Marinagarivorans cellulosilyticus: one gene and its partner. Each later gene encodes a partner of the first gene's protein in a complex. Links are inferred from orthologs where the notes say so. Each region holds a gene or a part of one and is shown on either strand. Other genes may lie near its edges. The genes, in order: tsaB and tsaD.

Region 1 (3,058 bases):
GGCGCCAGCAATACACCACCGTAAACCTCTACACCCACCTGATGATAGCTTTGCCTTGCAACATCCGGCTGAGACTTTACTTTTAGGCATGGGCTATCCGTATGGGCGCCCAGAATACGAATGCCAGTCTCAAGCATAGGTTTCGCGCCATGTTTAAACGCAATTAACGAGCTATCGCGCCGGGTAACAAAGTATTTCCCGCCGGGTGACAATACCCAATCGTCGCTTTCATTCAAACGCTGATAGCCAGCATCAAGCAGCCAAGGGACTGCGTTCGCTACCGCATGAAACGGTGTAGGTGAGCACGAAACATAATCTAACAATTGCGTATTGAAATGCGTCATCAACAAAGCCTATTTACTATGCAAAAGAAATAAATAACAAGATACAACCTAAAATAAGGCGATAAATTACAAATGGCAACATGCCTAAACGGTTGATGAAAGCCAAGAAGAAATAAATACAGGCGTAGGCACTAGCTGCAGAAACAACCGTACCAATAATCAATGCAGTCCAATCCACACTATCTGCCCCTAGCAGCTCCAAAGACATCAAACCGGCACTCAAGACAATAATGGGAATAGACATCAAAAAAGAAAAACGTGCAGCATCCTGCCTAGAAAACCCTAGTAATAGCGCAGCGGTAATTGTTATGCCACTGCGAGAAGTCCCCGGAATTAACGCTAGCGCTTGCGCGCATCCTATAATCACGGCCGCAGCCAAAGTTAACTGCACTAACGTTTTAGCGCCCTCATTTTTAGCGTCAGCAAACCACAACAACAAACCAAAAACCAATGTTGTAACTGCGATAACCATCGAGGATCGCAAATTGATCTCAATAAAATCCTTAAATAAAAGCCCAGCTAAGCCCGCAGGTATTGTGGCGATAATAATAAACCACGCCAAGCGGGTATGCTCATCCGCAGCACGGCCCGATAACTGGCCAAACCAAGCAACCATTAGCAACGCGATATCTTTACGAAAATACGCTACAACAGCAATAAGGGTTCCGAGGTGTACAGCAACATCAAATGCCAAACCTTGATCAGGCCAACCCAATACTTGGCTTGGTAAAATCAAGTGCGCCGAACTTGATATAGGTAAAAACTCTGTAATACCTTGAATCAACGCGAGTAAAATTGTTTGAACAATATCCATACTTTTATCCAATATATAAAACCGTTAGGAACGAATTCGGGTGCGCTTATTCCAAGCAATTGAATTGCGGCAATAACAAAGATCAACCAACTGAGGATCTAGACCGCCCAAAGGGAGCTGTTTATCCGCTAGCGCGGCAATATGACCAGCATCGACCTGAGTTAACAAGGGAGGCATCATTGATAACGAGCCCTGTGCGGCTTGTGCAAAAGCGATATCTTTCCAAGCGCAGCCAACAGGCAGCAATGCCTGCGGCGAAGAGATTGCTTGTAAATCGGCAAATAAAGAATCTTCAGCACCTAATACCGCTTGAAGCGATTCATTAAGGGCAACACCCTGCGAACTATACGCCCCCCAATACACCTCAGCCATTCTGGCATCCATCATTGGCAGTACGATGCAATCGTCCGGCGCTTGAGCTGAAAACGCCAACGCCGAAAGAGAATTTATTGGTACAATTTTTTTATTGGCCGAGAAGGCCAAACCCTGTGCCGCACTTAATGCAATTCTTAACCCTGTAAATGACCCAGGGCCAATAGCGCAAGCGATATAATCGATATCATTTATCGTGCGCCCAGCTTGATCGAGCAACTCTTGAGCAAAGGGTAACAAATGGGCCGCATGCGCCCTTGGCTCATCACTCTTCAATATATTCACTTCTACAGGGGATAACCTTAGCGATACAGAGCAAGCATCGGCACTGGCTTCAAAAGCGAGAATCACACTCATTGATAGATCTCAAAAAAAGGCGACATTGTAGCGCCTTTAAATGTCGCGCACAAAAAAGCCCGCTATAAAGCGGGCTTTTTATAACAACAAGGCAAATATTATTCTGCGCTTGGAGCTTCTACTGGGGCAGGTGCTGGTGCTGCTGCCGCTTTTGGTGGACGACCGCGACGCTTAGGCGCAGAACCAGCCGCTGGAGCACTAGCTGCAGCTTTTGGTGGACGACCGCGACGCTTAACTGCGCCACCAGCAGCAGGTGCTGCTTTTTTCGCCGAAGCTTTTGCTTTAGCAGGTGCTTTTTTGGCAGCTGTCGCTTTCACGCCAGCCGCTTTAGTAGCCGCTGCTAATTTAGCTTTAGCCTTTGAAGACGCTGCTTTAATCTTCTTAGCATCAGCTGCGCTACGTACTTTTTGCCACTTTTTAGTGAATGCCGCTACAGCTTTCTCTAAATCTGCAGCAGCTGCTTCAGCTAGCTTAGCTTCAAGAGCCTCTAAGCGAGCCTCTTCGGCAGCTTTAACTTCTTCAAGTTTAGCTACGCGCTTAGCCGCTACAAGCTCTTGCTTAGCAGCAGCAAGAGCTGCACGCGCCGCTTTCGCCGTTGCCGCCAAAGGCGCAACTTTAGTTTTTGCAGTAGCCGCTGTGCGTTTTGCCGCAGCAGTTTTAGTTTTTGCCGCTTTTTCAGCTGCAGCTGCAGCCTTTTCGCGAGCAGCAGACAATTTTGCTGCCACATTAGATACAGCAGTTTCTGCTTTTACTAACGCTGCTTCTGCTTTCGCAACAACAGGGCTAACAGTTACAGCAACAGCTGCTTTTGCAGGACGGCCAGCTTTCTTAGCAGGACGGCCAGCTTTTGCTTTTACTGCAGTCGTTTTTGCTTTCGCTGGACGACCACGTTTTTTTGCTACATTCGCCATTTTTGTTTCTCCTCTCTCGAAATAGGGTGCACCTCTTCGAAACCATAGCAGAAAATTTCAAACACAAGGCGCACGACGCGAATATTATTTTAAAAAATGATCATTTGCACGCCCTTTTTAACTTTAACGTCTTTAAAAGGCCTTTTTTTGATTGTTTTTTGAATAAAACATAAGAAATGTTCTGAAATTTTTAATAACGGCAATGCAAAACTCCACCAAAATAACAAAAGCCTAATGTCGAATATTTTAGAAAACATTAA
Region 2 (3,280 bases), 1.4 Mb from region 1 along the record:
GGGCTGCCCGCAGCGTTACCCCCTGTAGTATCGTAAGCGCTAACGTAGTCTTCTGCTTCAATTTGCGTTTCGCTATTGGCGGGGATACCTACCGTGGCCGCCGATACCGGTGCGCTAAGCACAGCCAAGCACAGCACCACCGCCAACACGGCGCTATAGGCTATGCCCACGCAGTGAGTTCCGCGATTTATGCGCTTTTTATACCCCGCCAACCCTAATTGCTCACCCAAACGCATTCACCCACACCTAACACATACTATTGTGCATTAAGTGTAGGTAAAAATAAGGCGCGCATAGTGCCTATGGGGGTACGAAAAGCGCCGTTGGGCGAAAGCGCCAAAACAGGTATATGGGTGACGCCATTAATAACCTCTAGGCGCGATTGATCTTAATCGTCGAGGGAGGCTAACCAGAGGTTTTGCGAGGATTTATCGTACTCAGACCACAACTCGCGGTAGCTGCGTTTTAGCTCGGGGTGCAAACCACTTGGCCAAGTATCTGCCAAAGGTCTTAAGACAAAAGCGTTTTTCAGTACTTCATCGCGCGGCAGTGTTACACCATCAATACAGCCCACCACATCGTCGTAAGTCAGAATATCGATATCCAGCGTTCGGCCACCAAACTTAGGTTGCGTGCGGTCGCGGCCATGGGCATCTTCAATGGCGCGCAGTGTTTCCAACAGCTTACCCACGGGTAAGTGGGTTTGAATTTGTACCACCATATTCAAAAAGTTATCGCCATCAAAACCTACCGATTCACTTTCGTAAACCGGCGATAAAACGAGTGCGCCAAATGTGCCCTGCAGCGAATTTAAAGCGCTTTTAAAAACCACTTTTGCATTTTGATTACTGCCTAAACCTAGCAATACCTCAGCCATTAGGGCTTTTCTCCTCGTTCGATGGTAATACCAATATCCTGTGCATCAGCAATGGCGCCGGGTTTGTGAACACTCAGTTGTAGCCATGCTATGCCGAATTCTGCCTGTAGTAATGCGGCTAAATGCTCCGCCAATGTTTCGATCAATTTAAAGCCGCTTTGGGCCACAAAGTGCTGTATACGGTCGGTAATGGCTTTGTAGTCTAGTGTGTGCTTAAGGTTATCTTCTGCTGCAGCTAAGCGAATATCGGTAGCCATCACCACATCAATATAAAGTGCTTGGCGAATTTCGCGCTCCCACTCAAAAACACCGATCACCGCCTCTGTTTTTAGGCCTTTAATAAACACGGTATCGGCACTCATCGGTTAGGCTCCGCTTTTGCCGTGCTAAGGCCCGCTAGCTCTGTCATTGGCCAACGCGGCCGCACTTCAACGGCAAGGGTTTCACTTTGCCCAGCAAGTAAACGCTGACAACCCGCGTAGGCAATCATGGCGCCGTTATCAGTGCAAAACTCGTGGCGCGCATAAAAAACTTTAGCGCCCATTTTGGCCAATGCGGCCTCCAACTTTTGCCGTAGCCGTGTATTTGCCGATACACCGCCGGCTATCACTAAGCTTTTCATGCCACACTGCTCGAGTGCACGCCGGCATTTAATCACCAAGGTATCGGCCACGGCCTCCTGGAAGGCGTGGGCAATATCGGCACAGGTTTGATCATCAGGCAAGCCATCGTCTAGCGCATGCTTAGTCACGGTATTAAGGGTAAAGGTTTTTAAACCGCTAAAGCTGAAATCTAGCCCTGGGCGGTCGCACATTGGCCGCGGAAATTTAAAGCGCCCCGCTTCGCCTTGCTCGGCCATGGCGGCTAAGCGCGGGCCACCGGGGTAATCGAGGTCTAACATTTTTGCCGCCTTATCAAAGGCTTCGCCTGCGGCATCGTCTAGCGATTCCCCTAAAAGAGTGTATTCACCCAGCGCTTGCACCTCGATTAACTGGGTATGCCCGCCAGACACAAGCAATGCCACAAAAGGGTAGGGCGGCGGGGAATCTTCTAACTGTGGCGCTAACAAGTGCCCTTCCATATGGTGTACACCAATAGCCGGCACACCTAACCCCATTGCAATAGCCCGGCCGGTACACGCCCCCACTAATAAAGCGCCAATTAAACCTGGCCCCTTGGTATAGGCGACGGCGTCAATATCCGCTTTACTTAACGAAGCCTTTTCGAGCACTTCGTCAACTAAGGGTAATAATTTACGGATATGATCGCGCGACGCGAGCTCGGGCACCACCCCGCCGTATTCAGCGTGCAGCGCTATTTGGCTATACAATGCGTGAGCCAACAGGCCCTGCTCACTGTGATACAGCGCAACACCCGTTTCATCACACGACGTTTCTATTCCAAGGACTAACATTCTTACACCGAGCTACCATTAATTTTGCGCGCAATATTACCCTGCAGCCCCCGATTTCTCTATGATTTTCGCGCCATAGCGCAAAACCAAAGTGCTGTCTACAATTAAACGTTGCAGGGGCGGCATCAACTGTATAGAATTGCGCACCCTTAAAAGGCTGCCCCCTAAAGCAGTCGTACTAGCCAACATTTATTTATTACAGGTAGATATATGCCTTCAGTAAAACTGAAAGAAAACGAGCCATTTGATATTGCCCTACGTCGCTTTAAGCGTTCTTGCGAAAAAGCAGGCGTTCTTGCAGAGGTACGTCGTCGCGAGTGCTACGAAAAGCCCACAACTGTTCGCAAGCGTAAAGCTGCCGCTGCTGTTAAGCGTCACGCTAAAAAGATGTCTCGCGAAACCCGCAAGTTCCAACGCCTTTATTAATAGCGCTGCTGGGCCTCTAAAGCTTCAGCATTAGATATATACGCTATTGGGCCCCTAGCCCACCGACGGTGAGCCATTGGGGCTGGGCACTTTGGCCATGCCAACGTTCCCCGTTAGGCCGCACAACCACCTAACACAACTTTAGGGCTACTACCTGATGAGTGAAATCAAGAAAGCAATCACCGACGCCGTTAAAGCAGCAATGCGCGCAAAAGAAAAAGAACGCCTTGGCGTTTTGCGCATGGTTACCGCTGAATTTAAACGCATCGAAGTTGATGAACGCATTGAACTTGATGACGCTCGCGTGCTCGCGGTGCTCGACAAAATGGTTAAGCAGCGCCGCGATGCCGCTACCCAATATACCGATGCCGGCAGAGAAGACCTTGCCAACATCGAGCAATTTGAAATTGGGGTAATTAAAGACTTCCTGCCGCAACCGCTTAGCGAAGACGAAATTCAAGCACTTATCAACGATGCCATCGCCAATACTGGCGCCAACGGCATGGGTGATATGGGCAAAGTTATGGGGTTTATTAAACCCAAAGCACAAGGCCGCGCCGACA

The links.
Region 2: the proteins of tsaB (region 1) and tsaD are in contact, whole or in part, in a solved structure (PDB 4WQ4), measured with the Escherichia coli proteins. The link is inferred for Marinagarivorans cellulosilyticus from one-to-one orthologs.

Annotation. Positions count from the first base shown.
Region 1 is NZ_AP023086.1:3,494,776-3,497,833, reverse strand. Bases 36-2,773 are described here. They hold tsaB (tRNA (adenosine(37)-N6)-threonylcarbamoyltransferase complex dimerization subunit type 1 TsaB), read right to left. Parts: upstream 1,888-2,773; coding sequence 1,183-1,887; downstream 36-1,182. Other genes in these bases: MARGE09_RS14070 (hypothetical protein), read right to left, coding at 1,986-2,773; MARGE09_RS14080 (undecaprenyl-diphosphate phosphatase), read right to left, coding at 361-1,158; MARGE09_RS14085 (M18 family aminopeptidase), read right to left, coding at 36-344. Outside these bases: more of MARGE09_RS14085, read right to left, coding at 1-35; more of MARGE09_RS14070, read right to left, coding at 2,774-2,798. UniProt on the Escherichia coli protein: Required for the formation of a threonylcarbamoyl group on adenosine at position 37 (t(6)A37) in tRNAs that read codons beginning with adenine.
Region 2 is NZ_AP023086.1:2,115,030-2,118,309, reverse strand. The notes cover bases 264-3,223. They hold tsaD (tRNA (adenosine(37)-N6)-threonylcarbamoyltransferase complex transferase subunit TsaD), read right to left. Parts: upstream 2,292-3,223; coding sequence 1,236-2,291; downstream 264-1,235. Other genes in these bases: MARGE09_RS08255 (GatB/YqeY domain-containing protein), read left to right, coding at 2,872-3,223; rpsU (30S ribosomal protein S21), read left to right, coding at 2,502-2,717; folB (dihydroneopterin aldolase), read right to left, coding at 877-1,239; folK (2-amino-4-hydroxy-6-hydroxymethyldihydropteridine diphosphokinase), read right to left, coding at 389-877. Outside these bases: MARGE09_RS08280 (DUF6701 domain-containing protein), read right to left, coding at 1-236; more of MARGE09_RS08255, read left to right, coding at 3,224-3,280.